DNA from 4 places in the Lysinibacillus sp. FSL W8-0992 genome. Region 3 is predicted to be linked to each of the others. Evidence: riboswitches for the same ligand, from Rfam matches in the RefSeq annotation. Region 3 holds a riboswitch; each other region holds the start of a gene.
The links. A riboswitch is a leader RNA that binds a small molecule or an ion and turns the genes downstream of it on or off. The one in region 3 is predicted to bind S-adenosylmethionine.

Region 1 (7,773 bases), 3.1 Mb from region 3:
TATAATAAACCAATTTTAAATTATGTCCAATCATTTCAAATTCTTCATCACTAAAATAGGACGCTATTTTAAAATACTATTTGGCGTTCTGTTTATTAAATTCACCAAACTAATAGTGTATTGAGTATTAGGAGTTTAACTAGAAAATTTTTTTATTTTTTATTCTATTTAATCTGTCCAAACTTGACAGGTTTTATTAAGTTGTTGCATACTAAAAACCTAAAAATACTATAATTTGGAGGGGTAATTATGCCACAAGATTTAAACAAGGAATTGAATAAACTAGTAGCAACTTGGTCAGTACTGTATACGAAACTACATAACTATCATTGGTATGTAACCGGTAATGCCTTTTTTACACTCCATGCAAAATTTGAAGAATTATATAATGAAATTACAATAAACTTTGATGATACGGCAGAGCGTATACTGTCAAAAGGTGGAGAGCCGATTGCTACGTTAAAAGAATATCTCGAGCTATCACATGTTGAAGAAGCGACAGGTAAAGAAACTGCTGATGAAATGGTAGCAACGATTGTTTCAGACTTTGAAAAACAAATGCAAGCTATTCATCATGCTATGCAGCTAGCAGCAGAGGAAGGGGATGACCGTACTGAAGATTTATTAAATGGTATGTATTTATCCCTTGAAAAACATACTTGGATGTTGAAAGCCTTTCTTGATAAAAAATATGCATAATGAATATTGGCACTTGGAGTAAAGTTAATCGCTCCAAGTGCTTTTTTATACCGATTAATAAAATAAGACAAAAACGCAACAGAAAACAATATGATATGACAAATATTACAGTTATATAAAGGATGCATAAAAAGGGTTTTTTGTGAAAGGAGCAGGGTACATACATAGTAAGCCTTACAAAATTAGGAGGAATTGAACATGATGAATGAACAAAACCCAAAAATTGAAGTTGCACATACGAGAGAAGAGATGTTTCATATTTTAAAATGTATGCGCATGGAAGGTTATAACACAGATGAAATTCATATTATTTCTAGAGAAGCACACGAAATTGATGATGTAAAATCAAATGTTGATGTGAAAACACATGAGGCAGGTAACTGGTTTGACCAAATTAAATCATGGTTTACAGGTGAAACAGCTGTTACGGAAGGTTTAAAACGATTTGATCTGACAGAGGGGCAAACAGCTTATTACGCTCAGCTTGTTGAAGAAGGAGCCATCGTATTATATGCGGAGCATGATAATGTAAATCCTTCAACATCTACACTGATTGCAGATTCAAAACGCGCTCAACTTGACCCATTCGATACACATGTAACGCCACCTCAATCTATCGTTGATGAGACACCAGCACAACGCGAAGAGCGACTAAAAGCTGAAGAGCAAATGAATGAAGCTGAACAAATGAGAAGATATTTATAGAGGTAAAGAGGCTAGAATTTAACTAGCTTCAAAGAAGCAAAAAGTGAAATGGTATGCACTCCATTTCACTTTTTGCTGTTTTTCTATTAACAAAAAAGAAAAGACCCTGAAAATCTTATCAATTTTCAGAGCCTTAGTATTTTTAATGCATAACTTTTTCTTGTTCATGTTTTCTCATAAATCGTAGGATGTGAAGTTGTTCAAACTGAGCGACAAGATTACCAATTAAAATAAAGCTTCCGCCGATAAGTAGTTTAGCCGTTAGCCCTTCGCCGATGAACATCATCGCAAACATCGCTGCGAAAATAGGTTCTAATGAGAAAATTAGTCCTGTATGTGTAGCAGAAGTGTACTGTTGTGCAACAGTTTGGCCAACGAAGCAAAATGCACTACAGATAATACCAAGCCCTAAAATCGCAATCCATGAAGTAGTTGAATTCGGAAGTGTTGGTGCTTCAAAAAGTAGTGTTAAAACAAGCGCATAAATTCCAGCAAAACCGAGCTGGTAAATACCATAAGAAATCGATTCTACGCTACGTGTAAAATGACCGTTTAACAGTAAATAAATCGAATAACATAATGCCGCGATTGCAACTAATATATCGCCCATTTGAAATGTAAAAGAATGTTGAATAGTTAATACTGTAATACCAATCATCGTGCAAATAATTGCAAAACTTACTGCTTTTGATGGCAACTTTTTCTCGATAAAGCTACTGAAAATGGGCACTAAGACTACTGTAAGGCTTAAAATAAATCCTGCATTTGAAACAGAAGTTGTCTCTAATCCAAATAAGCTAAGTGCAAAGACAATGAATAACAGAAAACCTTGAATAGCTGCGTATTTCAATGTTTTGAAATTGACCTTTATCATACGTTTATAAAAAATAATGCCTGCTGCCAAAAATGCGATGATACAGCGTAACGCTACCACATTAAATACAGCTAATGTTTCAAGTCCCATTACCATAAACGTATAAGACAATCCCCAAAACATTGTAACTATGACCATTAATAAATTTGCTTTCCCTTGATTACTCATTATGCACCTTCTATCTCTGTGTACTAAAACAGTTTCATACTAAAATTTACTATATATCTTGTATTGTGATTAGTAAAACGAATGTTTATAATGATTAGTATTAAAAAAATTCATGTATATATGAGGGAATGTGAATGAGTTTAGTCAAATATGAGATTTTAAATAAAGTTGCAGAAGTTTCAAGCTTTACGAAAGCGGCTGACGCTCTTGGATTAACCCAATCGGCAGTTAGTCATGCTGTTTCCAGCTTAGAGAAAGAATGTGGATTTGCCCTTATTCATCGAAGTCGAACAGGTGTGACATTAACGAGCGAGGGACAAACAATGCTTCGGGCTATGCGAAATGTTCTTGATGCGGACGAATTATTACAACAAGAAGCGGCCCATATTCTTGGTGTAACCAGAGGGAAATTGCGAATAGGTGTTATTTCTAGTATTTCTTCCAACTGGATGCCAGAAATTATCCGTATTATGGACAATCAGTTTCCAGGTATACAAGTAGAGTTACGTGAAGGGGACTATTATGAAATTGAACAGTGGCTACAAAGTGGTGAAGTTGATGCTGGTTTTCTTAATGGTCAAAAATCGGAGCAATTTCAATTTATCGAATTGGTCCAAGACCCCCTTTTATGTATAGTTTCTGATCAAAGCTCTCTTTATAATCGTTCAGAAATTGATATTACTGAACTAGAAGACATGCCTTTTATAATGACATCGTATCGAGGAACTAATGATGTAAAAGTAATTTTAGAGCAGTACCATGTTAAACCGAATATTCGATTTGAGCTATCGGAGGAGGTTGGGATTATTTCGATGATTTCACACCATTTAGGCATTACAATTTTACCTCGATTAGTGATTAACCGATTACCGTCCTCATTAAGGGCTATCCCACTAAAGCAAGGTGGTTATCGTACGATAGGGCTAGCCATGAAACATCAAGCCTCACCAGTAACGAAAAAGTTTGCGGAAATTTTAAGTGTGTGGCTAAAAGAACAAAATAAGAAATAGGTTATTTAAGCTTTTTACGTTAAAATAGAACATGTAGATTGCTTATTAATTTGTTATTTTTCAAAAATGATAGTTTGAAAAGAAAAGGTGAGTGTGAGTGGGGACATTACAAGGAAAAACCGTACTCATTACAAGTGGGGGAACACTTGAAAAATGGGATCGTGTGCGAGGGCATACGAATTTATCGAAGGGGTCAATGGGCTGTTATTTGGCTGAAGCAGCTCTAGCCGCAGGTGCAGACGTCATCTATATGCATGGCTATTTTGCACAATTACCGATTAATCAAGATAAAATGCGTACAGTACGCTTTGAAGGTATTGAAGATTTAAGTGACAAGGTTCGTCATGCTGTACAAAATGAACAAGTAGACATCGTTATTATGGCAGCTGCAGGCTCTGATTGGGTCATTGATAAAGTATACGATCAATCGGGGAATTTAATGGAAGGTGCAGGGAAGATGCCGTCTGACGAGCCCCCAGTTATTCACTTTAAAAAAGCACCAAAAGTGTTAGGGCAAATAAAGGGTTGGCAGCCAAATGTCACTTTAGTAGGATTTAAGCTAGAGGCAACGGACGATGAGGAGTTTTTACTGTCCCGTGCACGTCTTCGTATGGAAACAGCCAATGCACAGTTGATGGTTGCCAATAGTTCACAATCTTTATATGGCGGACAAGAGCCACATTGGATTGTACCTGCACAAGGACAACCTATCAAAGTCATTGGTAAACAAGAAACGGCAAAAGTGTTAATGGAATTCTTACAAAACGAATAAAGAGCAGCTGTGTAGAATATATAATTCTGCACAGCTTTTTTATGTTTTGAACATTCATACTAATGCTTTCAAGATCTTAAGATTGGATTTTAAGAAAATTTAGAGCAATAAAAATGTACTTTTTTCTCTATTGCATAGTATTCAGCTAGGTTTTATAATATTTATATTGACAATAGGTTTTCTGAATTATAGAATTATTTCCAAGAAACGTAAACTCTTATCGCGAGAGGTCTGGAGGAATGAGGCATAATGAAGTCTCGGCAACTGAGTTAATCGGTGCCAACTCCAGCAAAGTTATCTGAGAGATAAGGGGAGGCATCAAATCGTCTTGATGCGTGGATCTCTTTTATACACAAAAGTATGAAAAAAAGAAGGGGTGTATCGTATGTCTCAACTGTCTAAGATTGATGATAAGAAATTAGAAGTTATTGCGAAGGCTATTCAAAATTTAGAATTTGGTGAAGTGCAAATTACAATTCAAGATGGAGTTATTGTCCAAATTAATCGACTGGAAAAACAAAGATTTCCTCAAAAAAAGTAAAGCTTTAAAAGAAGCATAGAAATTAACTCGGGACCAAATTTTAAGCTTATTGTCGCCACATAGTGTCCTGAGTTAATATGCAACATTCATGTACTTGATTCATGTTCCAATATTGTACGCATGTGCAGATTGTTCGTAATGAAAAAATATTATTAACGTACAAACAAAAAAAGTAGGCATCTCAAAATAAAATTTGAAATACCTACTTTTTTATTATTCGTAAAAACTCGTTGGGATTTGACCAATATGCCTACGATGATAAAGCAATGGCTCCTTCTGCGCATTATCAATTTCTAAAATATGACCAATGAAAATCGTATGGTCCCCTGCATCGATTTTTTTATACGTTTCGCATTGCAGCGTAGCTAAAGTATCATGTAATATTGGCAAACCATGTAAAGAATTAGACCATTTGACTTGCGCAAATCGGTCAGGGATTTTGCTTGAAAATACTGTACATAATTGTGTTTGATCGTTCGCTAAAATATTTACCGCAAATTTGTCCGTATTACTAAAAAGTGGATGCAGCTGCGATTTTTTGTCCAATGACCATAGGATAAGGAGCGGATCTATGGAAACAGATGCAAAGGAATTGACCGTTAAGCCAATCGGTTCATTAACATCGCTGTAAGCTGTGACAACTGTGACACCTGTTGGATAATTACCTAAAGCCTGTTTAAAAGCAGTTACTTTGTCCGTCATACAATCACCTCTTATTATTTTATGGAGAATACGGGTTGTTTGTTCTTGTAGCATTTTTTCTGGTGCTATTATGGATAGCCTACAAAATAATCCAGCAACTGTAAAGCTGATTAATAACGATTATTTTAAAAAAATCATCAATTGAAAGGATTTTTTTAATGCTTTTTAATGCTGATTATTACTTGGATATCCAGACTTCTACTTTATATTGTATCTTTAGTCATTAGTGTCAGTAGCAGTTATAGAGCCGGATGGAGATATTAAAGGGATAGATTATTTAGTTAAAATATCTAGTTTTTAAGAGGGGAATGACTTTAACGTTAAAATTTATTTAAAATTGATAGAGAAAAAATTGTATGGTAAAATCTAAGCAAAAATTTTTATCGTTAATATTCTGCATAACGGAACTATTTTTACTTTAATAAAAATAGCTTGATTTATTGATACTTTGCCTATTGAATGAGTTAAGTATTTTCAAATTACTTATGCCTAGGAGGTAGTTAGTGTTAATCGGTTGAAGGTTGTTAAATGTATTCCATCAGGACCATTATGAAATAAATGGTATACCAATACTCACGTACTAGGGATTAAAGATGGGCATATTAGACAACTATATCCAAAAAACTAATGTGAGGTGAATATATGATGGAAGTAGTAACAATTAATGAATTTGTTGTAAAAAGAATTATCGACGATTTGGAAGACGCAGTCAACAATCCTGATAAATATACGATAAGCATAAACGATAATTGGGATGAATTTGTTTCTTTTATCAATAACACTCAAAATAAATATATAGAAGAAGACGGTCTTCTTAGACTTGATGGTGGGTTATCGATTAAATGCTATAATAAAGAGATTTTAGGTGTTCGATATTGGGACTATCTCCCTGAGCTATGGGGATATATTGTCAATGTGATTGAAGATTACTTAGAGGACGGCATTGGGAAAAGTTATTTTCCTGATCAACCAGTTAAAATACAATTAAAGCAATTAAAAAATAAAAAAGTACAATTTTTATTTGATAACGACGATCATGTGTTAGAATTTGAACAAAAAATGCTATTAGGTATCTTTTTAAATCGTGCTGAAGTCTTTTTTACTGTTCTTGTAAAAGAACTTGATTTGACTAAATATAGCTACGAAATTGAAAAAATTCAAAAATTAAAAACCCAGATATGAATCAATTTATATTGAGTGCAACTAATCAAAAAGTGTTAGATTGATTGAATCAATCTAACACTTTTTCTATACCGTTGATGTCCGCTGCGGCGGTGTTTTCCGCTCAGCACAGTAAGCCATAACCCTCGCTATTGTGCAGAGTGCCTCCGCCTTTCATTGTGTGCTGTTATGAACAGAAGTCACCAACTTCGCTACCATCTTAGCCAACAACAACAGGCTTTTCAGTGCCTTCGTTGCCTTTGTTTTGTCCACTATTACCTGGAATAATACGTTCTTCAGTTTCTTTATCGAAGAAGTGTACTTTATTCATATCCAATGCCAGTGGCAATACTTGGCCTGGTTTAGCAGTGGCATTGGAATCTACACGTGCAATAAATTGATGACCTTCGATTTGTGAATAGAGCATAATCTCTGCGCCCATTAATTCAGCTACTTCAATTGTTACATCGACTCTTGAACCTGGAGTTGATTCGATAAATGCTTGTTCATCGTGGAAATCTTCAGGACGAATACCCATAATAACTTCTTTATTGTTATAGCCTTGCGCAAGTAAGTCTTTCATTCTTTCTTGTGGCACAGTAATGGACGTATTCCCAATGTGGAATTTGCCATCTGTAAGTGTACCCGTAAAGAAGTTCATAGCAGGGGAGCCGATAAAGCCGCCGACAAATACATTATTCGGTTGCTCATACACTTCTTTTGGTGCACCTACTTGTTGAATAATGCCATCTTTCATAACAACGAGGCGAGTAGCCATTGTCATGGCTTCTGTTTGGTCATGTGTCACGTAAATTGTCGTTGTTTGTAAACGTTGATGAAGTTTTGTGATTTCAGCACGCATTTGTACGCGAAGTTTCGCATCCAAGTTTGATAAAGGCTCATCCATTAAAAAGACTTTTGCATCACGAACAATGGCACGACCTAATGCAACACGTTGACGTTGCCCCCCAGAAAGGGCTTTCGGTTTACGATTTAAATATTCTTCCAGCCCTAAGATACGCGCTGCCTCGTTCACGCGGCGATTAATTTCATCTTTCGGTAATTTGCGCAGCTTTAAGCCAAATGCCATATTTTCAAATACGCTCATATGTGGGTATAAGGCATAGTTTTGGAATACCAT
Region 2 (7,773 bases), 940 kb from region 3:
TCGTATATTTATAAATATATTTGGGTAAACGGAAATAGATTATGCTCAGCTCTTCAAAAGAACATGTATATGAAAGAGGGAAAAGTGTGATTTTTCAAAAACAGAAAAAGGCAATGCCATTAGATTTACAACAATACTCAGTGACAATGGATGTTCCGAACTCACGAACATTGGTGAAGCAGATTGAAATGTTAAATTTGACCAAACTAGATTTACAATATTTAAAGGCTTTTAAACCATTTGTTGAGGACAACATAAATCAAATCGTAGACCGATTTTATGGAATGATTGGAACTGAGCAAAGTTTAGTAGATATTATTAATAAACATAGTTCTGTAGATAAGTTGAAGGTCACATTGCGCCGTCATATTATTGAAATGTTTAACGGTACAATAGATGAAGAGTTTTATAAAAGACGAGTAAGTATCGCAAAAGTACATGTACATATCGGCCTTAGAACACAATGGTATATTTGTGCTTTCCAAGATTTAGCCATTTCATTTATTGACTTGGTAGAAAAACATGTAGAACACCCTATGGACCAATTTAATACAATTCGTGCAATCTCTAAAATTTCTAATTTTGAGCAGCAGCTTGTCTTAGAGGCTTTTGAAAGTACAGTCGAACGACTAAAGGAAAATGTAGAACGTGAGAAAGAAGCAGTTGAGAGAAAAATCGTGGAATCTTCAGAGGGGCTTGCTGCAATTTCTGAAGAAACAAATGCCTCATTCCATCAATTAAATAATCAATCACATGAGATTAAGGAATTGGCGAAAAGATCATTGCAGGTTAGTACGCTAGCTGAAAGTCAGGCGATTGAAGGTCGGGAACGTCTACAACATCAATCAAAAAATATGAGTAACATTATTCAATCAGTAGATGATATTACAGACAATATTAAGCAATTGACAGAAATGTCTAAGGAAATGGAAGCGATTATGAATGTTGTGACGAACATTGCAAATCAAACAAATTTATTAGCTTTAAATGCAGCTATTGAAGCAGCTCGTGCTGGAGAAGCGGGGAAAGGCTTTAGTGTAGTAGCCGATGAAGTTCGTAAATTATCTAGTCAAACAAAGGAATCTGTCACATCCGTAGCTAAATTATTAGAAAAGACGACGGAGCGAACGGATAAGCTTGCTCACACACTTAGCCATATTCAGGAAGAAGTTGCGTCAGGTGAGGAAAACATGACTCAAACTGAGGGGCAATTTAACAAAATTTTAGATGCTATGACACAAGCTAAGTGTCAAAATGATCGCATGGAAAAAGAAGTGCTCGCTGTGGCTGAGATTCTTAATGAGCTTGGACTTGCATTTAATGAAGTTACAAATTCAGCAGATAAATTAGCGAATGTTGCCCAAAACTTAAACTAATTTAATGATTTCATAAAATGGGGCTTAAATGTCCTCTAAATAAAAAATTAATTTACAATCCGCTTTGCTTTCCGCAGGTAGGATAGGAGCTTTATCGTCTTTGTGCTCTTGCCCTCCTATAAGGAAAACGAAGTGGATTTTTATTAAGGGTGCCAGGCACTCAAACAATTTACCCGTAGCGCAATCAACGGCTATTTATTTTTTGATTGCTTCATTTTTGCTAAATTTGTAATGGGTTGAACGTAAATGTTTGCAAAAACAGTTTATACTAATAGGAGATAAATAAAGAAATTAGGGGCGATCTTCATGGAAACAATAGTTGTATTGGGTGGCGGGATTACAGGTTTATGTACGATGCATTATCTACAACGTCAAGTATTGGAGAAAAAAATAGATGTAAACCTAGTACTTGTTGAAAAAAATGCATACTTAGGTGGAAAGCTATACTCCGCATATGACCATGGTTTTATAATGGAAACGGGCGCTGATTCAATTGTAGCTCGTCATAAAGGTGTTATGGAGCTAGTACAGGAGCTTAACTTTGAACAGGAGCTAGTGTACAACGAAACAGGAGTATCTTATATCTATACAAACGACGAATTACATGCAATACCAGCTGATTCAACATTCGGTATTCCTATGAGTTTAGCATCTCTGGAAGCAAGTACGCTTGTATCAGAAGCTGGTAAGCAAATCGCATTACAGGACTTAACGATGCCGAATAAAGGTTTTACGAAAGAAAGCTCAATAGGCGAGTTTTTAACGTATTACTTAGGTGAAGAGCTTGTGCAAAATCAAATAGCGCCAGTATTAGCAGGAGTATATTCTGGTGACCTACATCAACTTTCGATTGCTTCTACATTGCCGTACTTAATCGATTATAAAAATGAATACGGTAGCATCATCAAGGGGTTTGATGCAAATCGCGAACAATTTATGAAAGCTTCCAATAAAAAGTTTATTTCGTTTAAAAAAGGCTTATCATCTCTAATTGACCGTCTTGAAGAAACGTTAACAGAAGTAGAAATTATTAAAGGTGTAGCAACAACAAGTGTAAAGAAACATGAAGGGCAATATACAATTACATTAGCAAATAGTAGAAAGCTTGAGGCTAATCACGTTGTTCTAGCGTTGCCCAATGAAGCGGTGCAAAGCTTATTACAGGACCCATCGTTAGATCATTATTTTAAGGAATTTACTACAGCTTCTGCAATAACAATTTACTTAGGTTTTGATGTACCGGATGCAGTGCTACCAGCAGATGGAACGGGTTTTATTGTGTCACATAATTCAAATGTCCAATGCAATGCAGCAACTTGGACAAGTCGAAAATGGAAGCATACATCTGCTAATAGTAAATTGCTTGTACGACTCTTTTATAAGAGCATCAATCCTGCGTATGAAAAATTACGTAAGATGACAGATGAAGAACTAGCTGCTGTCGCATTAGACGATGTAAAGAAAAGTTTAGGGATTGATGAAAAGCCAACTGTAGTTAATGTTGCGAAATGGATTAATCAAATGCCAAAATACGATTTAGCACATCATGAGGCATTGAAGGGCTTAATAGCTGAGCTTGCAGAAAGGTATCCAAATTTATCGATTGCAGGCTGTTCTTATTTCGGAGTAGGCATTGGTGCTTGTATTCAAAATGGTAAAAAAATAGGCGAAGAGCTTGGAGAAAAACTAGTATAACGGTAAAACAAATGCGGAAATTTGATATTTTTCTGGAGAAATCTCCTTTGTTAAGTGAAATAGTCTTGACTCTATCGCCTGTAAACGATATGATTCTTTTAATTATTTGAAAAATTCATACTACATTCTTATCGAGAGAAGCCGAGGGACTGGCCCTATGAAGCTTCAGCAACCAACTAATGTCAGGTGCTAAATCCAGAAGACCTTTTTGGTCGAAGATGAGAAGGAAAAACAATTACGATTCGTTAAAGCCTTCTTTTTTTAAAAGAAGGCTTTTTATATTTTTGGATACAAGGAAAGTGAGGGTTACGTTTTATGGGATTGCTAGAAAAGTTAAAATCACATGTGTTAACTGCAGATGGTGCCATTGGTACTGTATTATATGGCTACGGCTTGGAGTACTGCCATGAAGAAATGAATGTACAGAGACCGAAGTTAATTGAAAAAATCCATAAAGAATATATTGCTGCTGGTGCAGATGTGATTCAGACAAATACTTACGGTGCTAATGCGATTAAATTAGCACGCTACGGTTTAGAATCGCGAGTTCAGCAGTTTAATGAAGCTGCAATCACGATTGCGAAACGTGCTGCAGCAGATGGCGGACAATTTGTGTTAGGCACAATTGGAGGCATCCGTGGTATTCGTAAAAGTGATGCAACGTTAGAGGAAATTTTATCGACAGTTGAAGAGCAAGCAAATGTGTTACTTGCAGGCAATCCAGATGGCCTTTTACTTGAAACGTATTATGATTTCGAAGAGTTAAGCGCAACGTTGAAAATGTTACGTGCCAAAACAAAGCTACCAATTATTGCGCAGGTGTCGATGCATGAACCAGGCGTGTTACAAAATGGAATGGCATTAAATCAAGCATTGCACGAGTTAGAGGCTCTTGGTGCAGATGTAGTAGGCGTAAATTGTCGTTTAGGACCGCATCATACAATTCAAGCATTTGAAGGAGTTGAGCTTCCTGAAAAAGCATTTATGTCTGCATATCCAAATGCATCCTTGCTAGATTTAGAGGATGGGCGTGTCGTATATGAGTCAGAAGCTGATTATTTTGGTCGTGCCGCAGTTGCACTGGTTGACCAAGGTGTTCGTTTAATCGGTGGGTGCTGTGGTACAACACCAAAGCACATAGCAGCAGCGAAAAAATATTTAGAAGAGTTAACACCTATTGAAGAAAAGTTAGCAAAGCCTGAAAAAGTACAGGTTGTACGTGAAGCAGAGCCTGCGACGTATGAGCCATTGCACGCGAAGGTAAAGCGCGAGCGTTCGGTTATCGTGGAGTTAGACACACCAAGGCATTTAGAAATTGACGGCTTTATTCAAGGTGCGAAAAAATTATATGAAGCAGGCGCTGATGTAGTGATGATGGCAGATAATTCACTTGCATCGCCCCGCATTAGTAATGTGGCAATGGGTGCGTTATTGAAGGAAACGCACGGTGTCCGACCGTTAACGCATATAACGTGCCGTGATCGTAATTTAATTGGATTACAGTCACATTTAATGGGCTTAAATGCACTTGGCATTCATGATATTTTAGCGGTTACTGGAGATCCGACTAAGGTAGGTGATTTCCCAGGAGCCACAAGCGTTTATGATGTATCTTCTATGGAGCTAATCCAGCTGATTAAACAGTTAAATGACGGTATTTCATTTTCCGGAAAGCCACTTCGTAAAAAGGCAAACTTCTCTGTAGCGGCAGCATTTAACCCAAATGTACGTGTACTAGACCGAGCAGTAGCTCGACTAGAGAAAAAAATAGAGCATGGTGCGGATTACTTTATTTCTCAACCAGTTTATACGAAAGAAAAAATCATTGAAATTTATGAGGCAACAAAGCATTTAGATGCACCAATTTATATTGGTATTATGCCAGTAACGAGCTATAAGAGCGCTGAGTTTTTACACCATGAAGTACCAGGTATCAAACTATCTGACGATGCACTGTCACGCATGAAGGCATGTGGTGAAGATAAGGAACGTTCAACATTAGAAGGGATTGCAATTGCTAAAGAGTTAGTAGAAGTAGCTGCAGAGTATTTCAATGGTATTTACTTAATTACACCGTTTTTACGCTATGATATGACGCTAGAGTTAATGAAATTTATTGAGCAATTGGATGAACAGAAAAAAGGGGTAAGTATAGATGGCTAAGCACTTGATTGAAGAGCAACTAGAGAAACGAATATTAATTCTGGATGGCGCAATGGGTACAATGCTTCAAAATGAAAACTTATCAGCAGAAGATTTTGGTGGCGAGGAGCTTGATGGTTGTAACGAGAATCTTGTATTAACTAGACCTGATGTGCTTGAAAAAGTTCACCGAAAATATTTAGAGGCTGGTGCGGATATTATTTGTACAAATACGTTTGGAGGTACGCCTCTCGTATTAAATGAATATAGCCTTGGGTCTAAGGCAGAAGAAATTAATAAACGTGCGGTAGAAATTGCGCGCAAAGTAGTGGATGAGTTTTCTACTCCAGAGTGGCCCCGTTTTGTTGCGGGAGCAATGGGGCCAACGACAAAAACATTATCAGTAACTGGCGGTATTACCTTTGATGAACTTGAAGAAAACTTTTATGTACAGGCAAAGGCACTAATCGAAGCGGGCTCAGACGTACTGCTTCTTGAAACAAGTCAGGATATGCTAAATGTAAAAGCGGGGACACTGGGGGTATCACGTGCGTTTGAGGAAACTGGAAAAGAACTACCTGTTATGATTTCAGGCACGATTGAGCCAATGGGCACAACGCTAGCAGGGCAAACGATTGAAGCCTTTTACATATCAATTGAGCATATTAAGCCGTTATCTGTCGGCTTAAACTGTGCGACAGGTCCAGAGTTTATGACAGATCATATTCGTTCGTTAGCGGAGCTTTCTACCGGCTATATTAGCTGTTATCCAAATGCTGGTTTGCCAGATGAGGAAGGTTGTTATCATGAATCTCCAGAAACTTTATCTCAAAAATTAAAAGGTTTTGCTGAAAAAGGCTGGCTTAATATTGTTGGCGGCTGTTGTGGAACAACACCAGCACATATTGCGGCAATCCGAGAGGTGCTGAAGGATGAAAAGCCGCGTCAATTACCGGAAAGTACACATGGTCATGTTGTATCTGGTATTGAACCTTTAGTATACGATGATTCGATGCGTCCGCTATTTATTGGGGAGCGAACGAATGTTATCGGCTCCCGAAAATTCAAAAATTTAATCATTGACGGTAAATATGAGGAAGCGGCAGAAATCGCACGTGCACAAGTGAAAAATGGGGCACATGTTATAGATATTTGCTTAGCGAACCCAGATCGTGATGAATTAGAGGATATGCGTGGCTTTATGCAGGAAGTTGTTAAAAAAGTAAAAGTACCGCTTGTAATTGATTCTACAGATGAGAAAGTAATTGAGGAAGCGCTGAAATTTTCACAAGGTAAAGCCATTATCAATTCTATTAATCTAGAGGATGGCGAAGAACGTTTTGACGCCGTAATGCCATTAGTGAAAAAATATGGTGGCTCTTTAGTTGTCGGTACGATTGATGAGCAAGGGATGGCAGTAGATCGCCATCGTAAACTAGAAATTGCCGAGCGTTCTTATCAATTATTAACAGAGAAATGGGGCTTAGCTCCAGAGGATATTATTTTTGACCCGCTAATGTTCCCAGTTGGTACAGGGGATGAACAATATATTGGTTCAGCACTTGAAACAATCGAGGGCATTCGTCTTATTAAAGAAAAACTGCCTCGCACGTTAACGGTTCTTGGCGTAAGTAATATTTCCTTCGGCTTACCACCAGTTGGCCGTGAAGTATTGAATGCTGTCTATTTATATCACTGTACACAGGCAGGCTTGGATTACGCGATTGTCAACACAGAGAAGTTAGAGCGTTATGCATCAATTCCTGAAGAGGAAATTAAGCTTGCAAATGACCTATTATTCAATACAAATGATGAAACATTAGCGGTATTTACTGATTTTTATCGTGATAAAAAGAAAGAGAAAACTGAAGCAGATATTCCGAAAACAGTGGAAGGACGCTTAGCTTATTATATTTTAGAAGGTACTAAAGAAGGGCTTATTGAAGATCTTGATGCCGCTCGTGAAATTTTTGACGCACCGCTTGATATTATTAATGGACCATTGATGGAAGGGATGGCTGAGGTTGGTCGCTTATTCAATGATAATCAGCTTATCGTAGCGGAAGTATTACAATCAGCAGGTGTTATGAAGGCGGCTGTAGCGCATCTTGAGCAATTTATGGAGAAAAATGAGGACAGCTCTGGTAAAGGTAAAATGGTGCTTGCTACTGTAAAAGGCGATGTGCATGATATTGGTAAAAATCTCGTAGATATTATTTTAAGTAATAACGGATATAAGGTGGTTGATTTAGGCATTAAAGTAACGCCATCACAGTTAATCGAGGCTATTCGCAAGGAAAAGCCTGATTTTATCGGTCTGTCGGGATTACTTGTTAAATCTGCTCAGCAGATGGTTATCACTGCCCAGGACTTTAAAGCAGCAGGTATTAATGTTCCTATATTAGTAGGAGGCGCAGCGTTGTCTCGTCGCTTTACTGAAACGAAAATTGCAAACGAATATGAAGGTCCTGTTATATACTCAAAAGATGCGATGCAGGGGCTAGAGCAAGTAAATCGTTTAATGGGTACAGAGACGCGAGAAAACTTTTTAGCTGAAATA
Region 3 (7,773 bases):
ATTATCAATTTTACGATTTGAGGAACGACTATTGTAATATTCTTCCATTGTTTCATTATAAGCAGGTAACAGTTCCTCATATTTTTCCGTATTGTATGCATTTTCATGGAGGATAGCAGCCACTGGTAAACGAGGTTTAACCTCATTGCGTCGAGCTGGAACGCCTATTGTTAAACCGAACAATGGGAATACATAATCAGGTAAATTAAATAATTCACTAATTTCTTCAGGCTTATTACGTACACCGCCTATATAACAAATACCGTATCCCATAGATTCAGCAGCAATAACAAAATTTTGTGCAAATAATGATACATCCGCTACGCCAACAAGAACGTTCTCAGCCGAATCTGCAACAATATCAACGCCTTCTAATTTCCCTGCCATTTGTAGTCGTTTAAAGTCTACACAAAATACAAAAGCACCACCTGAAGTTTCGTATTGACGTGGATTTCCTGACAGCAAACCTAGCTTTTCTTTTTTCTCCTCGTCCGTTACCCAAATTACGCTATATGCTTGTACAAAGTGAGAAGTTGCTGCCATCTGTGCAGTAGCAATTAAATCCTCAACGATTTCTTTAGATATAGGATTCCCATCATAAATACGAACCGAAGAGTGGTTACGTAATAATTCTTTAACCATCTATAAAGTCCCCTTTTCCCAATTAATATACCAAGAGCATATCACGATTTATAGCTAAAATCGAATCAAATCCAATATAAAAGAGGGTGAACGTTTAAGATGAAACTATTTTCAAATAATTAAGACTAATACTTAATTCACTCGTAAAGTAAAATATTTTGTTAGATATAGCTTAAATGTTCTGAATAGTGTAAAATTATGTATGACGACAGGTTATTTATCTCCTGTTTTTTTACATTGGTTGGGTGTACCGATGTGAAGGACAAATAATCTAGTTGAAGTAAATAAATGTGGGATGGAGGAATAAGGAATGGATGAAAAGTTAGCAAAAAAGCTTCGTAATGAACAATTACGAAACAAAGTCGTATCAGCAGAAGAAGCAGCATCTTGGATTAAGGACGGCATGGTACTTGGTATGAGCGGGTTTACACGTGCAGGTGACGTAAAAGTGGTACCGCTTGCACTTGTTGAGAAAGCAAAAACAGAAAGCTTCAAGGTAGATGTATATACAGGTGCATCACTTGGGCCTGAAGTTGACCAATACTTAGCAGAAGCTGGTGTTATTCGCAAGCGAGGTCCTTTCCAAGGAGACGCAGGTATTCGAAACATGATTAATAGTGGGGAAGTTACTTATGTTGATGCCCATTTATCACACAATGCTGAATTAGTACGCCAAGGCATTATTGGTCCGATTGACTTCGCTATTATTGAAGCTGCTGCTATTACAGAAGATGGCTTATTGATTCCTACAACTTCAGTTGGTAACTCTCCGATTTTCGTACAAGAAGCAGACCAAGTTATCATCGAGCTAAACATAGCACAGCTTGATGCATTAGAAGGTGTGCATGATATTTTTGTTCCAGGACCACAAGGTAAACGTGATCCAATTCCAATGCTAGATGTGTCAGATCGTCTTGGTACAATTGGCATTCCACTAAATTTAGACAAAGTAAAAGGCATTGTTATTTCAGATATTTTAGATGCACCATCAATGATTGTTCCCGCTGATGAAGAAACAGATATTATGGCAAATCATCTACTGAATTTCTTAAGAGAAGAAATTAAAGTAGGTCGTTTAACTACGAGTTTACGCCCACTACAATCAGGTGTAGGTTCAGTAGCGAATGCTGTATTATTAGGTTTCAAAGATTCCGAGTTTGAAAATTTAGAAGTTTATTCGGAAGTACTACAGGATGCTGTATTTGAATTAATGGATGCTGGAAAAGTAAGCTTTGCATCTGCTACTTCTATTACCCTATCTGAAAAAGTAGGAAACCAAGTTTACGGAAATTTTGAAAAATATGCAGATAAATTAGTATTACGACCACAGGAAATTTCTAATCACCCAGAAATTATCCGTCGACTCGGCTTGATCTCTGTCAATACAGCGCTTGAATTAGATATTTATGGGAATGTAAATTCAACTCATGTTTCTGGCACAAAGATGATGAATGGTATTGGAGGTTCTGGAGATTTTGCTCGTAACGCACGATTAGGTATTTTCGTGACAAAATCGTATGCAAAAGGTGGAAAAATTTCTAGTATCGTTCCAATGGTTTCGCATGTAGACCATACCGAACATGATGTGGATGTTATCGTAACAGAGCAGGGCGTTGCAGACTTAAGAGGTTTAGCACCTAAAGAGCGTGTCGGTCTAATCATTGAAAACTGTGCGCATCCAGATTATAAAGAGCAATTATGGGCGTACTTTAATGACGCAAATGAAGCAACAGGTGGTCACCATACACCGCATGATTTAGAAAAAGCACTTTCTTGGCATGTGAATTTAGCAAAGAACGGTACAATGCTAGATCCATCATTTGCTAAATAATATATTTAAAAAGTGTTAGATTGACTGCTATCAATCTAACACTTTTTGCTATGCGTTGATGTCTGCTTCTGCGGATGCATTCCACGGGTACACAATCAGCCGTAATCGTCGCTGCCACGCTGTCAGTTGCGTCTTAATTTTGTACTGTAGCCGAGGAGTCACACCTCTCGTTACCACCAACTAGTGTCCTCAAAGATATGTCTCATCCTCTTGGTTTATGCTGACTTTTTAAAGGCAGATGTTACTTTCGGTTCTGTTCCTTGGAATAGCCTTTTAATATTTTCAATATGCAAAATGAACGCTATGCATAAAAGTAGAATGGAAATAATAGTTGGGCCAATTCCAGGTATCCATAAATAAGTTGCTGTACAAAATACAATATAAAATTCTAACACACCGACGATTAAATAGTTTGTAGCGAAAGATAAAATCACAAATAATATAAGTGCACATAAAGCAATTTTCCAATCGACAGCAAGTAAAATCCCAATAATGGAGGCAGTACCTTTGCCACCTTTAAAGCCCATATGGAATGGGAAATTATGCCCTAAAATAACACTAGCAGCCATTGTATAGATTAAGAGCCACGTTTGTATTTCGGTGAATTGTGATGCATTAGAAGAAAAGTAGTAGATGGCACAGAGAATAGCACCGACGCCTTTACCAATATCAATTAGCGCCACTAATAGGCCGTATTTCCAGCCAAGAGAAAGCGTTGCGTTCGAGGCACCAGCATTGCCATGACCAGTCTTTTTTAAATCTACACCCGATAGAAATTGTGCTACTTTAGATCCGTGGATACAGCCGATTAAATAACCGATGATAATAATAATAAAAAAAATAATGGCTTTTTCCATAAAAAATGCTCCTTTCATTTTTATTTTTTAATATAGTGTATGTGCTCTTATTACGTAAATTAGCAGACAGAAGTTTCAGAAAAAAATAAATTTTACTGTTGACAGAAAAAAAGTCTATGTTTATACTGTGTAACAACGATGGAAATTGAATCACATACTCTTATCAAGAGCGGCGGAGGGATAGGCCCTATGATGCCCGGCAACCAGTGAGTGACAAACTTGCTAAGGTGCTAATTCCTACAGATTCTTACTTGGATCTGGCAGATAAGGGGAGGAAAACTTGCAACCGCAACCCTCTTCTTAACTGAAGAGGGTTTTTGTTTTCTACACATAAATCCTCCTCATCTCCGGTACCATCGTAAAACCATTAAGGAGGAAGAAAATATGTCGAATTTCAAACCAGAAACATTACTATTACACGGTGGTCAAGAGCCTGACCCAGTGACAGGTTCTCGAACTGTACCAGTGTACCGTTCAACAGCTTTCGTATTTAAAGACACTGCTCATGCGCAACGTCTTTTTGCATTAGAAGAAGCGGGCAATATTTACACACGTATTACAAATCCAACTGTAGATGTTTTTGAAAAACGCGTCGCTTTACTGGAAGGCGGTACAGCAGCAGTAGCACTTTCATCAGGTGCAGCAGCTATCGCATTTTCAATTTTAAATCTAGCAAGTGCAGGGGATGAAATCGTAGCAGCAAGCTCTTTATACGGAGGAACATATAACTTATTAGCAAATACACTACCAAACTACGGTATTAAAACAATTTTTGTAGATGAAACAAACCCTGAGAACTTCCGATCTGCGATTAATGAAAACACAAAAGCAGTGTTTGCTGAAATTTACGGCAATCCAAGTTTAAAGGTTTTAGATGTAGAAGCAGTAGCAACGATTGCACATGAAAATGGCTTGCCATTAATTATTGATAGCACATTTGCTTCACCATATGGCGCAACGCCAATCGACTTTGGTGCAGATATAGTTGTTCACTCAGCAACAAAATGGATCGGCGGTCATGGTACAACTTTAGGTGGCGTTGTTGTAGATGCTGGGAAATTTGATTGGACACAAGGTAGATTCCCTAGATTTACAGAGCCAGACACATCGTATCATGGATTGCGATATGGTATTGATACTGCAGCTGCTGCATTTGCCACAAAACTGCGTGTGCAACTACTACGTGATTTTGGTCCAACATTAAGTGCTGATGCTGCCTTTAACTTACTACAAGGTTTAGAAACGCTTCATTTGCGTATTCCTAAACATAATGAGAATGCGTTAGCAGTTGCTGAATATTTACGTAACCACCCATCCGTGGAATATGTAAACTATAATGGATTAGAGGATTTTGCTTCCCATGACTTAGCGAAGAAATACTTGAAAAATGGCTTCGGTTCAGTGCTTACATTTGGCATTAAAGGTGGACGAGAAGCAGGGCGTCAGCTAATAGACAGCGTGAAACTATTCTCGCATGTAGCAAACGTTGGAGATGCAAAATCGTTAATTATTCACCCAGCATCTACAACCCATCAACAATTATCTGCTGAGGAACTAATCCAAACTGGCGTATCCGAGTCGCTCATTCGCTTATCAATCGGTTTAGAGGCAGTTGAGGATATTATTGCAGACTTAGAACAAGCAATTGCACAAGTAACACCTACTGAACAAAAAGTAGAAGCTTAATATAAATTGATAAATTAGGTTCATGTCGTAGCGTTAACGTATTTTCTCATTCGAAGTACCTCATTTGGTAATGCGTATAACGTTGCTACATCAATCATTACCTCATTCGGTAAGTTATCTGAAATTTCCTATAAATAATACCTAGTATTTTTATAAGTATTGTTGACTTGATTAAAACCATGCTATATACTAGGGATTAAGTTAAATGTTCGAATGGCTACCAACCTAGAACAATTTTAAAGATTGTCGATGTTACGTAATTCTAAATGCCGCTACAGTTTAGGTGGTAACAATTAATTTGTTTTCATAAGTGCTCCCCCACTTTTGAATAAATATATGAAAAGAGTGTAGCTACATAGCCAGTAGCTACACTCGCTTAAAAAAACTGATCGAAGGAGTGTTTTAAATGGGAAATGTTTATCGTGCACAAAATGTAACAGCTTATATAATTTATGAATTAAATGAAAGTCAACATTTTGTGAACAACCTATCCATTCAAAACTTACTTTCGACAGTTGAAACAAAATGGCAACAAACTTTTGGACATAGTGCTTTTGAAGAAATCGTATATGCTAAAGAAGAAGGCTACATAGTCAAAGAAGTTTTTGAAGAGTATGAAGCTAACGGTACAAGTCATATTGCACTACCAGCGACAGAATATTATTTAAAATACGGGTCGTTTCAATTAATTGAACGCACATATGCAGTACCGAACTTTACACAAGAAGAAATAAAGCTAGTGCAATCAGCTTTAGCGCAATATCGTTACCGATTATTTTTACAAGCAAGTTAACTTTCCCTTATATTTTTTAGCTCATTCTCTACTGCTATAGGGAATGAGCTTTTTGTTGCGTTTTACGTTACTTGTGGAAATAGTTACTGCTTTTCAAAACAGCTTATTCTATAACGGGTATCTTCATACATATATAATAGAAGAAAGGCATTTCTTTTTGTAATAAGAGTTCGTCAAAAGTTGTTCAAAAATTATAGATTTATTAATAAAACGTATAATAAAGGCAATGAAACCGATTTCTTTTGCACTCCTAGAGAAAACAATTGTCCATCCTAGAAAGATTTTTCTTGTGCAATGTATTTATTTGCGTTACAATTTTCTTTAGGTTAAATTTTGAATTATTTGAATATGTGCTTGTAGGCACAGACTTTATATATATATAAAACTGGAGAAATGTACGTTGGAGGGAATAACAAGTATGGCAACTATAAAGGCAGCGATCTTAGGATTTGGAACTGTAGGTCAAGGTATCTATCATATATTGAATGAAAAGCGTGAAGAACTTAAACGGAAATTAGGCATTGAATTGGAAGTAGCAAAAATATTAGTAACGGATACTAGTCGTGAACGTGTTCCAGGTACTGCTCATTTATTAACAACGAGTATGGATGAGGTTTTGGCAGAACCTGGCATGCAAGTTGTATTTGAAGCAATTGTCAATGAAGAACCGGCATTTGGTTATTTAAAGCGTGCAGTTGAACATAAGTGTCATGTGATTACAGCAAACAAAGTGATGTTTGCAAAACGTGGCTTAGAGTTACAAGAACTTGCAAAGTCAAATGGTGTATTCGTGGGCTTCGAAGCAACAACAGCAGGCGGCGTGCCTGTTATTAAAACGATGAAAAATATTTTGCTTGTAAATGATGTAAGCCGTATTCAAGGTGTCTTGAATGGAACATCTAATTATATTTTAACAAAAATGCGCGCACAGGGCTGGTCCTTTGAGAAAGCTTTAAAAGAGGCGCAAAATTTAGGTTATGCAGAAGCTGACCCATATAATGATGTATCTGGTCAAGATGCCTTTAAAAAGTTAATGATTTTAAGCGCATTAGCATTTGGTGAACAACCAGATTGGGCTGACGTCGAAGTGATTGGCATTGACTGTATCTCAGCTGAACAGGTAAAGGATGCTTGTGAAAAAGGCTTACGTTATCGCCATGTAGCTGAAGTGGAGAAACTTGCAAATGGTAAAGTGGTAGCAAAGGTCGGTCCACAATTAGTAGATAAAGAGCATCCGCTTTATCCGGTTGATGACGTTAATAATGCGGTTGCGCTTGAAACGAATTATATTGGTACATTAACATTAGTAGGTCCGGGCGCAGGCATGTATCCAACGGCAAGTGTGATGGTTGAGGACTACGCTGAGATTATCGGAAAACGTGCTGGATTTGTAGTAAGTATTTAGTTGAGTAGGTGCCAGTCACTCAAACAATTTTGAATTGTTTGAGTGACTGGCACTTTTAAAGTTTAGTCTTCGTCCTTCACGTCAATATCTTCAGGAATAGGTGTGTTACGCCAAATTTCTATTTCTTCTTTTATCCGTTCTAACTGTTCAAAATAGGTACTAAATTGTCCACTATTAATCAATATTTGGTCCCCATCATAAATTGAACGGATGCGTCCTTCATAAACAAGTCGTAGTATCTGCTCCTCAGGCATGCCAAGATCCAGGGCTGTTTCTTCAATAGTTTTATACATAAACGGTCGCTCCTTTTAATGTTATTATTATACCTCCTCTGTTATAGAAAACATAATAATGGATTGTATGTAAGGAAAGTAAGTTGGGAATTGTTTGATTTTGGATAAATCTGTATAGTTAACAGTAATAGTGTTAAAGGTTAGGAGGGAATCAGCAATGGTCTATCCATATTTTTTTGTACTTCTAGCAGCTATTTTATGGGGAATGACAGGGACAGCACAAACTTTTTTAGATAATGGCGTATCACCGTTTGCAGTGGCGACTA
Region 4 (7,773 bases), 1.6 Mb from region 3:
TAGTAGTACGCCATGATTGTCGTAAATGCAAAGAAGAACAAAGCAATTGCTACAAACTCTGAACCAATGCCTGGCAATGAAGATTCCACTGCATATTGTGTATACGCAGCACCTTCTTTAATACTTTTCGCAAACGTGATTTGTTCGTCTCCTGTAAGACCGTTTTGATTGAATTCTCCTACGTAAATAAACGAATCTGTACCTTCAACAGCCTTTTCATTTTGAACATTATACATACCTGTAAATAAAATCATAAATGCAGTAGCCGAACAAACTAATAATGTATCAATGTACACAGATGCTGCTTGTACAATACCTTGTTTCGCAGGGTGTGAAACTTCTGCAGCTGCAGCTGGATGCGCTCCAGTTCCTTGACCAGCTTCGTTTGAATAAATACCACGCTTAACACCCCAAGCGATTGCTGAACCAATAATACCCCCAAATACTTCTTGAGCACCAAAAGCACTTGAAAAAATTAAAGAAAATACAGCAGGCACTTGTGAAATATTCATAAAAATGATAATAATTGCCATTAGAATATAAGCTAAAGCCATGAACGGTACAACGACCTGTGCTACATTTGCAATCGATTTAACCCCACCGAAAATAATTGCACCTAATAATACGACAATTATTATTCCTGTAATCCAAGGTTCCATACCGAAAGCGTTTTCAACAGCAACCGAAATTGCATTCGATTGAACGCCAGGCATTAATATTAACATTGCGATTAACGCCGCAATCGCAAAAATGACTGCAAACCATTTTTGCCCCATTCCTTTTTCAATGTAAAAGGCCGGACCACCACGGTATTCTGTATCTTTCTCTTCTTTATATATTTGTGCTAATGTCGACTCAACATAAGCCGTCGCCGCACCGATGAAGGCAATTGCCCACATCCAAAAAATTGCACCAGGCCCCCCCATTGCGATTGCAGTTGCCGTACCAGCAATATTACCTGTACCAACACGCCCTGATAATGCAATCGACATTGCCTGGAAAGAAGAAATTCCTTTTTCCGATTTCTCTCCTTTAAACATTAAGACGAACATATCCTTAATGAGTCTTACTTGTAGGAACCGTGTAATGATTGAAAAGAATAAACCAATCAATAAAATACCATAAATAAACCACGGCCCCCATAAAATACTGTTTAGAAAACTTACAATACCTTCCATTTTACCCCTCCCAAAATATGAATATTCTTACTTTAAGACATTATAGTATTACATTTTTCTGAAAATTACAATATTATTTCCAAGTTACTATACATCTTATTCAACAATATTTTTCGGAGGGGAAACATTCTATCGAATTATATATCCAATTCGACGCAAGGCATTATTAACAAAATCTCGGATATAGACAAAAATCTCTTCACGCTCTATTTCATGGAATAGATTATGGTAGCATTTTGCCCATTCTTTAAATTGGAATTCAGCAAACTCCTGTTGATGTAGCCAATTGCGTGTTTGTCTAGTTTCCGTGATACTATCTCTTTCACCAGTCATAATAAGCATAGGCGTGTTCGGAAACTCTGCTTTTGGCATGACCGCTAAATTGCGCATCATTTGCTGTAATTCACGATACCACTTTACTGAGATAACGGACTTAAAAGGAAACTCGTCCTTCATTTCATCTCTACCTTCGACACTACGCGTTAATTTGTCAAAAGAGATATCGTGTGTCATTTTAACGCTTGCCGTTAAAGCACTTAAGCTCGTTAATGCATTTGATAACTTACCAGGCTGTAATTTTAAATGCAGCCAAGGTGATGTCAAAATAATTCCTGCACACTCATATTTTCTCTTATGCATTGTATGAAGGATTAACGTTGCTCCTAGTCCGTGCCCCATTAAAAACACTGGCAAATCATATGAAAAAGCATTTTCAATTAAATGCCTTGTATATTTGTTGTACTCTTTAAAGTCCTCATCATGGACACGTGAGAGTTTCGCATTTGCCCCATGATTCGGTAAATCCCCCATGACTACGTGGAAGCCTTCCATTCTGAGTTTTTCAATAAGCCATGCGTACCAACGGTGATTTTCATAAGCACCGTGAACAATAGCAATCACAGCCTTCGCTTGTCCATCAGCTTCCCATTTCCACATTCACATAGTCCTCCTAAATAAATAGTTACACAATGATTATAACGAAATATTCTCGTCTTTATAAAATTATATTTGCATAAAATTGCGCATTTGATACGATAATACTACATCAAAGAAAGAAAAGAGGCGTTTAGCATGATTTATCCGTTTAAAGACAAAACACCTAATATCGATCCATCAGTTTTTATAGCTGACTATGCAACCGTTACTGGTGACGTAACGATTGGTGCCGAGACAACTATATGGTTTAATACAGTTATTCGAGGTGATGTATCACCAACAATAATTGGTAAACGAGTAAGTATCCAAGATCTTTGCTGTCTACATCAAAGTCCAAAATATCCATTAATAATCGAAGATGAAGTAACAGTTGGACACCAAGTAACTTTACATAGCTGTACAATTCGAAAAAATGCATTAATAGGTATGGGATCAATCGTGTTGGATGGGGCAGAGATAGGAGAAGGTGCATTTATTGGTGCGGGTAGTCTTGTACCTCCAGGTAAAGTCATTCCTCCTAATTGCTTAGCATTAGGTCGTCCAGCAAAAGTTGTACGTGAATTAAATGCTGAAGATAAAGAAGACATGGAACGTATCGTTAGAGAATACGCCGAAAAAGGTCAATATTACAAATCTCTTCAAAAATAATGGATGCCCTAAAAATACGCGGGCTGCGATATAGGTGTAAGTGCTCTAGTAATAAACAAAGTTATATAGGATAAAAAATAAATTCGCGATTTCCTTCCAAGGTAAACGGAAAGACGCGAATTTTTTTGCAATCAATTACGCCTAGGCATCATTTCATCCAAATTTTTACAGTATGCTCGAAAAGCGCCTTAGAAAATCTATGACATCCGCCTAGGCCTTTAACTTGCTTCAGCATTCAAATCCAACCTTTAGAAGTGGGGTGTGAATGCTGAAGCAAGTTAGAAAGGGGCCATTACGTAGCCCCTTCACTAAAACATTTGCTTATGTTTACCACATATTCGAATGCTCTTTACAAAATAGCTTATAGACTTGCTTTTTCTCTTAATGCATCAGCCTTGTCCGTATTTTCCCAAGGCACATTTAAATCTGTACGACCAAAGTGACCATAAGCAGCCGTTTGTTTGTAAATTGGGCGACGTAGATCTAGCATTTTAATGATGCCTGCTGGACGTAAATCAAATAGTTCGCGAACCCATTGTACGATTTCGCTTTCGCTTACTTTTCCTGTACCAAATGTATCTACTGCGATTGATACTGGTTGTGCTACACCAATGGCATAAGCAAGTTGGACTTCAGCACGTTCTGCTAAACCTGCAGCAACAATATTTTTTGCCACATAACGAGCAGCATATGCAGCTGAACGGTCTACTTTTGTAGCGTCCTTACCAGAGAATGCACCACCACCATGACGTGCATAGCCACCGTATGTATCAACGATGATTTTACGCCCAGTAAGTCCAGCATCTCCTTTAGGTCCACCAATAACAAAACGACCTGTTGGGTTGATGAAATATTTCGTTTGAGCATCTAATAACTCACTAGGTACTACTGGTGCTATTACTAACTCTTTTAAGTCTGATTGAATTTGTTCAAGTGATGCTTCTTCATCATGCTGTGTTGAAATAACAATAGTATCGACACGAACTGGGATGTTGTGTTCATCATACTCAATTGTCACCTGTGTTTTACCGTCTGGACGTAAATATGCTAGTTCACCTGATTTACGTACTTCTGTTAAACGACGAGCTAATTTATGCGCTAAACTAATAGGTAATGGCATTAACTCAGGTGTTTCGTTACAAGCGTAACCGAACATTAAGCCTTGGTCACCTGCGCCAATAGCTTCAATATCTGCATCAGTCATAGAACCTTCGCGCGCTTCTAATGCTTGGTCTACACCTTGGGCAATATCTGGTGATTGTTCACCAATTGCAACTAGTACTGCTAAGTTTTCAGCATCAAAGCCATATTTACCGCGTGTATAGCCGATTTCTGCTACTGTATCACGCACGATACCTTTAATATCTACATAAGTAGAAGTAGTGATTTCCCCTGCTACTAATACTAATCCTGTTGTTACAGTTGTTTCACACGCTACACGTGCATTTGGATCTTCTTTTAAAATGGCATCTAAAATGGCATCCGAAATTTGGTCACAAATTTTGTCGGGATGTCCTTCTGTTACACTCTCTGATGTAAACAATCGACGGTTTGTCATTTGATTTTCCTCCTATTACTCTTACAAATAGCATTTGCGAAATTAATACGGTACTCATTACCCATGTCAAGTTCGCTCCTGAAGGATAGAACTTTCAAGCCGTTGTTGCTTTTAACATGAGGATTTCGAAAGATCCGTCATTATAATAAGGAAAGAATTGTATATACTTACCTTTACATTCATTATGAAAATAAAAAAAATCCTTTTCTCACGTACTTTACATGAGGAAAGGAATAATGACTTCGTAACCTTTCACTCTTATCGTTCAAGGGTTTTCCCCTTGCATCAGGTTGGCACCAGCGCATGTCGTGAAATAGTTCATGCAGGTTGCCGGGTTTCACAGGGCCTGACCCTCCACCAGCTCGGGATAAGAGTATCCGTTCAATTCCTCATCTTACGTAAAAGGTCGAACGTTGTCAATTATTTTATGACTTTTTGTTGAAAGTTATTTAAAACACGAAAATAATTTTTGAATTAGTATAGATTATTAAAGCAATTGTGTTATACTATTTTTGAAATTAAGAAAAACTCCCTCAAACTCAAGGGAATACTATAAAAAAGGATGGTATTTAATCGATGAATTCAGTAGAAATTGCAAACGAACTGAAGGAATTATTAAACGGCGGGAACATTAACGTTCAACTTTCAGTACCACAATTAGCGGAAAAAGCTACATCTCGTGGTGAGGCTATGTTAACAGTAGATGGCGCAGTTCGTGCAGAAACTGGCAAATACACTGGTCGTTCACCTAAAGATAAATATACGGTAGAAGAAGAAAGCACAAAAGATAAAATTGACTGGGGTAAAGTAAACCAACCAATTTCTTCGGAAGTGTTCGATAACTTATATGTAAAAGTAGTTAAATACTTAAAAGAACGTGACGAATTATTCGTATTCAACGGTTTTGCTGGTGCTGACAAAGATTCACAATTAAGCATCCAAGTAATCAATGAATATGCTTGGCATAATCTTTTCGCCCATCAATTATTTATCCGTCCAACACAAGAAGAATTAGCTTCTCATGTTGCTGACTTCACAGTTATCTCAGCTCCTAACTTTAAAGCAGATCCAGCTATCGATGGTACATCTTCTGAAACATTCATTATTGTATCACTTGAAAAGAAAATCATCCTAATCGGTGGTACTGAATATGCTGGTGAAATGAAAAAATCTATTTTCGGTATTATGAACTACCTATTACCACAACAAGGCATCCTATCAATGCACTGTTCAGCAAACGTAGGTGAAGCTGGCGATGTGGCATTATTCTTCGGTTTATCTGGTACTGGTAAAACAACTTTATCAGCTGACCCTGACCGCAAATTAATCGGTGACGATGAGCACGGCTGGTCTGACAACGGCGTATTCAACATTGAAGGTGGTTGCTATGCAAAAACAATTAACCTTTCTGCTGAAAAAGAACCTGAAATCTATAACGCAATCCGCTTCGGTTCTGTACTAGAAAACGTAGCTGTAGATCCTGAAACTCGTGTTTGTGATTACGATGATGTTTCATTAACAGAAAATACACGTGTTGCTTACCCTATCCAATATATTGAAAATATTGTTGATCCATCTGTTGCAGGTCATCCAAAAACAATCGTTTTCTTAACTGCTGATGCATTTGGTGTATTACCTCCAATCAGTAAATTAACAAAAGAACAAGCAATGTATCACTTCCTAAGTGGTTTCACATCTAAACTTGCAGGTACTGAACGTGGTGTAACAGAGCCAGAACCAGTATTCTCTACATGCTTCGGTTCTCCTTTCCTTCCACTTCCAGCAACTGTTTATGCTGAAATGTTAGGTCAAAAAATCGATGAGCATGGCGCACAAGTATTCTTAGTAAACACTGGCTGGACTGGTGGCGAATACGGTACAGGTAGCCGTATGAAGCTTTCTTACACTCGTACAATGGTACGTGCTGCAATCGATGGTAAACTAAACAACGTTGAAACGACTCAAGATGCTGTATTTGGCTTACACATTCCTACATCAGTTGAAGGCGTACCTTCAGAAGTGCTTAACCCACGCGATGCATGGGCAGACAAAGCTGCTTATGATGTAAAAGCTGCTGAACTTGCTGGTCTATTCAATGGCAACTTCAAGAAATTCTCAAATGTTTCTGAAGCAATCACTAAACTTGGTGGTCCATTAAAATAATAATGCGGCTAAGGGAACGATTTATTCGTTCCCTTTTTTTTACCCGTTTTTATAAAAAATACTCTTCAAATTTTTATGTTTTGGATAGTATTGGAGGATACATATGAAAAAAAAATACAAAATACTAGTTGGCATCATCGTTTCATTATTTGTATTGTTTATCGGAGCTGGATTTATTGCAGGCAATTACTTTTACAACTTGGCGTTAAATCCACAATCTGATAAATCAGCCGTTCTTGATGCACCACATAATTTAATTGATTCAAATCCGAATGAAGTGAAAGAGAAAGAGGCTCGTGAAACATGGTTTAACAGCCATTACGAAGAAACAACGATTCAATCCGTAGATCAACTAAAACTACATGCCTATTCCATTAAAAATCAAAATGATTCAAACAAATGGGCAATTATTTTTCATGGATATTCAAGTGATGGATTACAGATGACCAAGTATGCAAAACACTTCTATGATATGGGCTATAATGTACTTATTCCTGATGCGAGAGGTCATGGTAAAAGTGAAGGAGACTATATCGGAATGGGCTGGCATGATCGCTTAGATGTCGTGTCATGGATTGACAATACGGTTCAATTAAATAACGATGCAGAAATTGTCCTTTTTGGTGTTTCGATGGGAGGCGCCACAGTAATGATGGCATCTGGTGAAGAATTACCTACAAACGTTAAGGCAATCATCGAGGATTGTGGCTATTCTTCTGTTTGGGGCGAATTTTCTTATCAGCTAAAAGCGATCTTCCACTTACCAGCCTTCCCTATCATGTATTTTGCTTCAGCCGTAACGAAATTAAAGGCTGACTATACACTTGGTGAAGCTGATACGGTCAAACAAGTTGCAAAATCACAAACACCGATGCTATTTATCCACGGTAGTAACGACACATTCGTCCCTTCTTCAATGCTAAATGAAGTCTATGAAGCAGCCAATGTGCCTAAAGAAAAACTACTTGTTGAAGGTGCTGGACACGGTAGAGCCGAAAATGTAGCAGGAGCAAAATATTGGGAAGCAATCCAATCTTTTTTAAGCACCTACGCAAAATAATCGGTGCCAGTCACTCACACAATTTACTATTCTAGTCCTATTTTTTATAACTAACATAATAAAAATCCACGAACATTCCTATGGCAACACAAGTAGCCTAAGCCGCAACAACGGCACAGTTAGCGAGGTTGCGGCCTACCTTGTGCCCATGGAATGCGCAGTGGATTTTTATGATTTATAAGTGCCAGTCACTCAAACAATTTAAAATGTTCCTTTGCTATGATCATTGT

Region 1: linked by a shared signal. The riboswitch ahead of NSQ74_RS17120 (YezD family protein) and the one ahead of NSQ74_RS01415 (O-acetylhomoserine aminocarboxypropyltransferase/cysteine synthase family protein) in region 3 are both predicted to bind S-adenosylmethionine.
Region 2: linked by a shared signal. The riboswitch ahead of NSQ74_RS06230 (bifunctional homocysteine S-methyltransferase/methylenetetrahydrofolate reductase) and the one ahead of NSQ74_RS01415 (O-acetylhomoserine aminocarboxypropyltransferase/cysteine synthase family protein) in region 3 are both predicted to bind S-adenosylmethionine.
Region 4: linked by a shared signal. The riboswitch ahead of metK (methionine adenosyltransferase) and the one ahead of NSQ74_RS01415 (O-acetylhomoserine aminocarboxypropyltransferase/cysteine synthase family protein) in region 3 are both predicted to bind S-adenosylmethionine.

Annotation. Positions count from the first base shown of each region.
Region 1 covers NZ_JBBOZQ010000001.1:3,401,180-3,408,952, reverse strand. The annotation lists gene NSQ74_RS17145 (Dps family protein) at 250-699, shown strand; gene NSQ74_RS17140 (general stress protein) at 898-1,404, shown strand; gene NSQ74_RS17135 (DMT family transporter) at 1,547-2,446, opposite strand; gene NSQ74_RS17130 (LysR family transcriptional regulator) at 2,581-3,456, shown strand; gene NSQ74_RS17125 (phosphopantothenoylcysteine decarboxylase domain-containing protein) at 3,554-4,228, shown strand; SAM riboswitch class I at 4,443-4,540, shown strand; gene NSQ74_RS17120 (YezD family protein) at 4,614-4,769, shown strand; gene NSQ74_RS17115 (flavin reductase family protein) at 4,983-5,471, opposite strand; gene NSQ74_RS17110 (hypothetical protein) at 6,114-6,653, shown strand; gene NSQ74_RS17105 (ABC transporter ATP-binding protein) at 6,853-7,773, opposite strand, start outside.
Region 2 covers NZ_JBBOZQ010000001.1:1,281,349-1,289,121, forward strand. The annotation lists gene NSQ74_RS06220 (globin-coupled sensor protein) at 87-1,376, shown strand; gene hemG (protoporphyrinogen oxidase) at 1,683-3,071, shown strand; SAM riboswitch class I at 3,197-3,296, shown strand; gene NSQ74_RS06230 (bifunctional homocysteine S-methyltransferase/methylenetetrahydrofolate reductase) at 3,387-5,234, shown strand; gene metH (methionine synthase) at 5,227-7,773, shown strand, end outside.
Region 3 covers NZ_JBBOZQ010000001.1:339,483-347,255, reverse strand. The annotation lists gene chrR (class II chromate reductase ChrR) at 1-642, opposite strand, end outside; gene NSQ74_RS01425 (succinate CoA transferase) at 953-2,473, shown strand; gene NSQ74_RS01420 (glycerol-3-phosphate acyltransferase) at 2,689-3,330, opposite strand; SAM riboswitch class I at 3,488-3,601, shown strand; gene NSQ74_RS01415 (O-acetylhomoserine aminocarboxypropyltransferase/cysteine synthase family protein) at 3,715-5,016, shown strand; gene NSQ74_RS01410 (hypothetical protein) at 5,423-5,809, shown strand; gene NSQ74_RS01405 (homoserine dehydrogenase) at 6,228-7,214, shown strand; gene NSQ74_RS01400 (DNA-binding protein) at 7,277-7,507, opposite strand; gene NSQ74_RS01395 (DMT family transporter) at 7,665-7,773, shown strand, end outside.
Region 4 covers NZ_JBBOZQ010000001.1:1,902,703-1,910,475, reverse strand. The annotation lists gene NSQ74_RS09540 (alanine/glycine:cation symporter family protein) at 1-1,178, opposite strand, end outside; gene NSQ74_RS09535 (alpha/beta hydrolase) at 1,308-2,114, opposite strand; gene NSQ74_RS09530 (gamma carbonic anhydrase) at 2,250-2,762, shown strand; gene metK (methionine adenosyltransferase) at 3,124-4,320, opposite strand; SAM riboswitch class I at 4,576-4,694, opposite strand; gene pckA (phosphoenolpyruvate carboxykinase (ATP)) at 4,897-6,483, shown strand; gene NSQ74_RS09515 (alpha/beta hydrolase) at 6,587-7,543, shown strand; gene NSQ74_RS09510 (alpha/beta hydrolase family protein) at 7,767-7,773, opposite strand, start outside.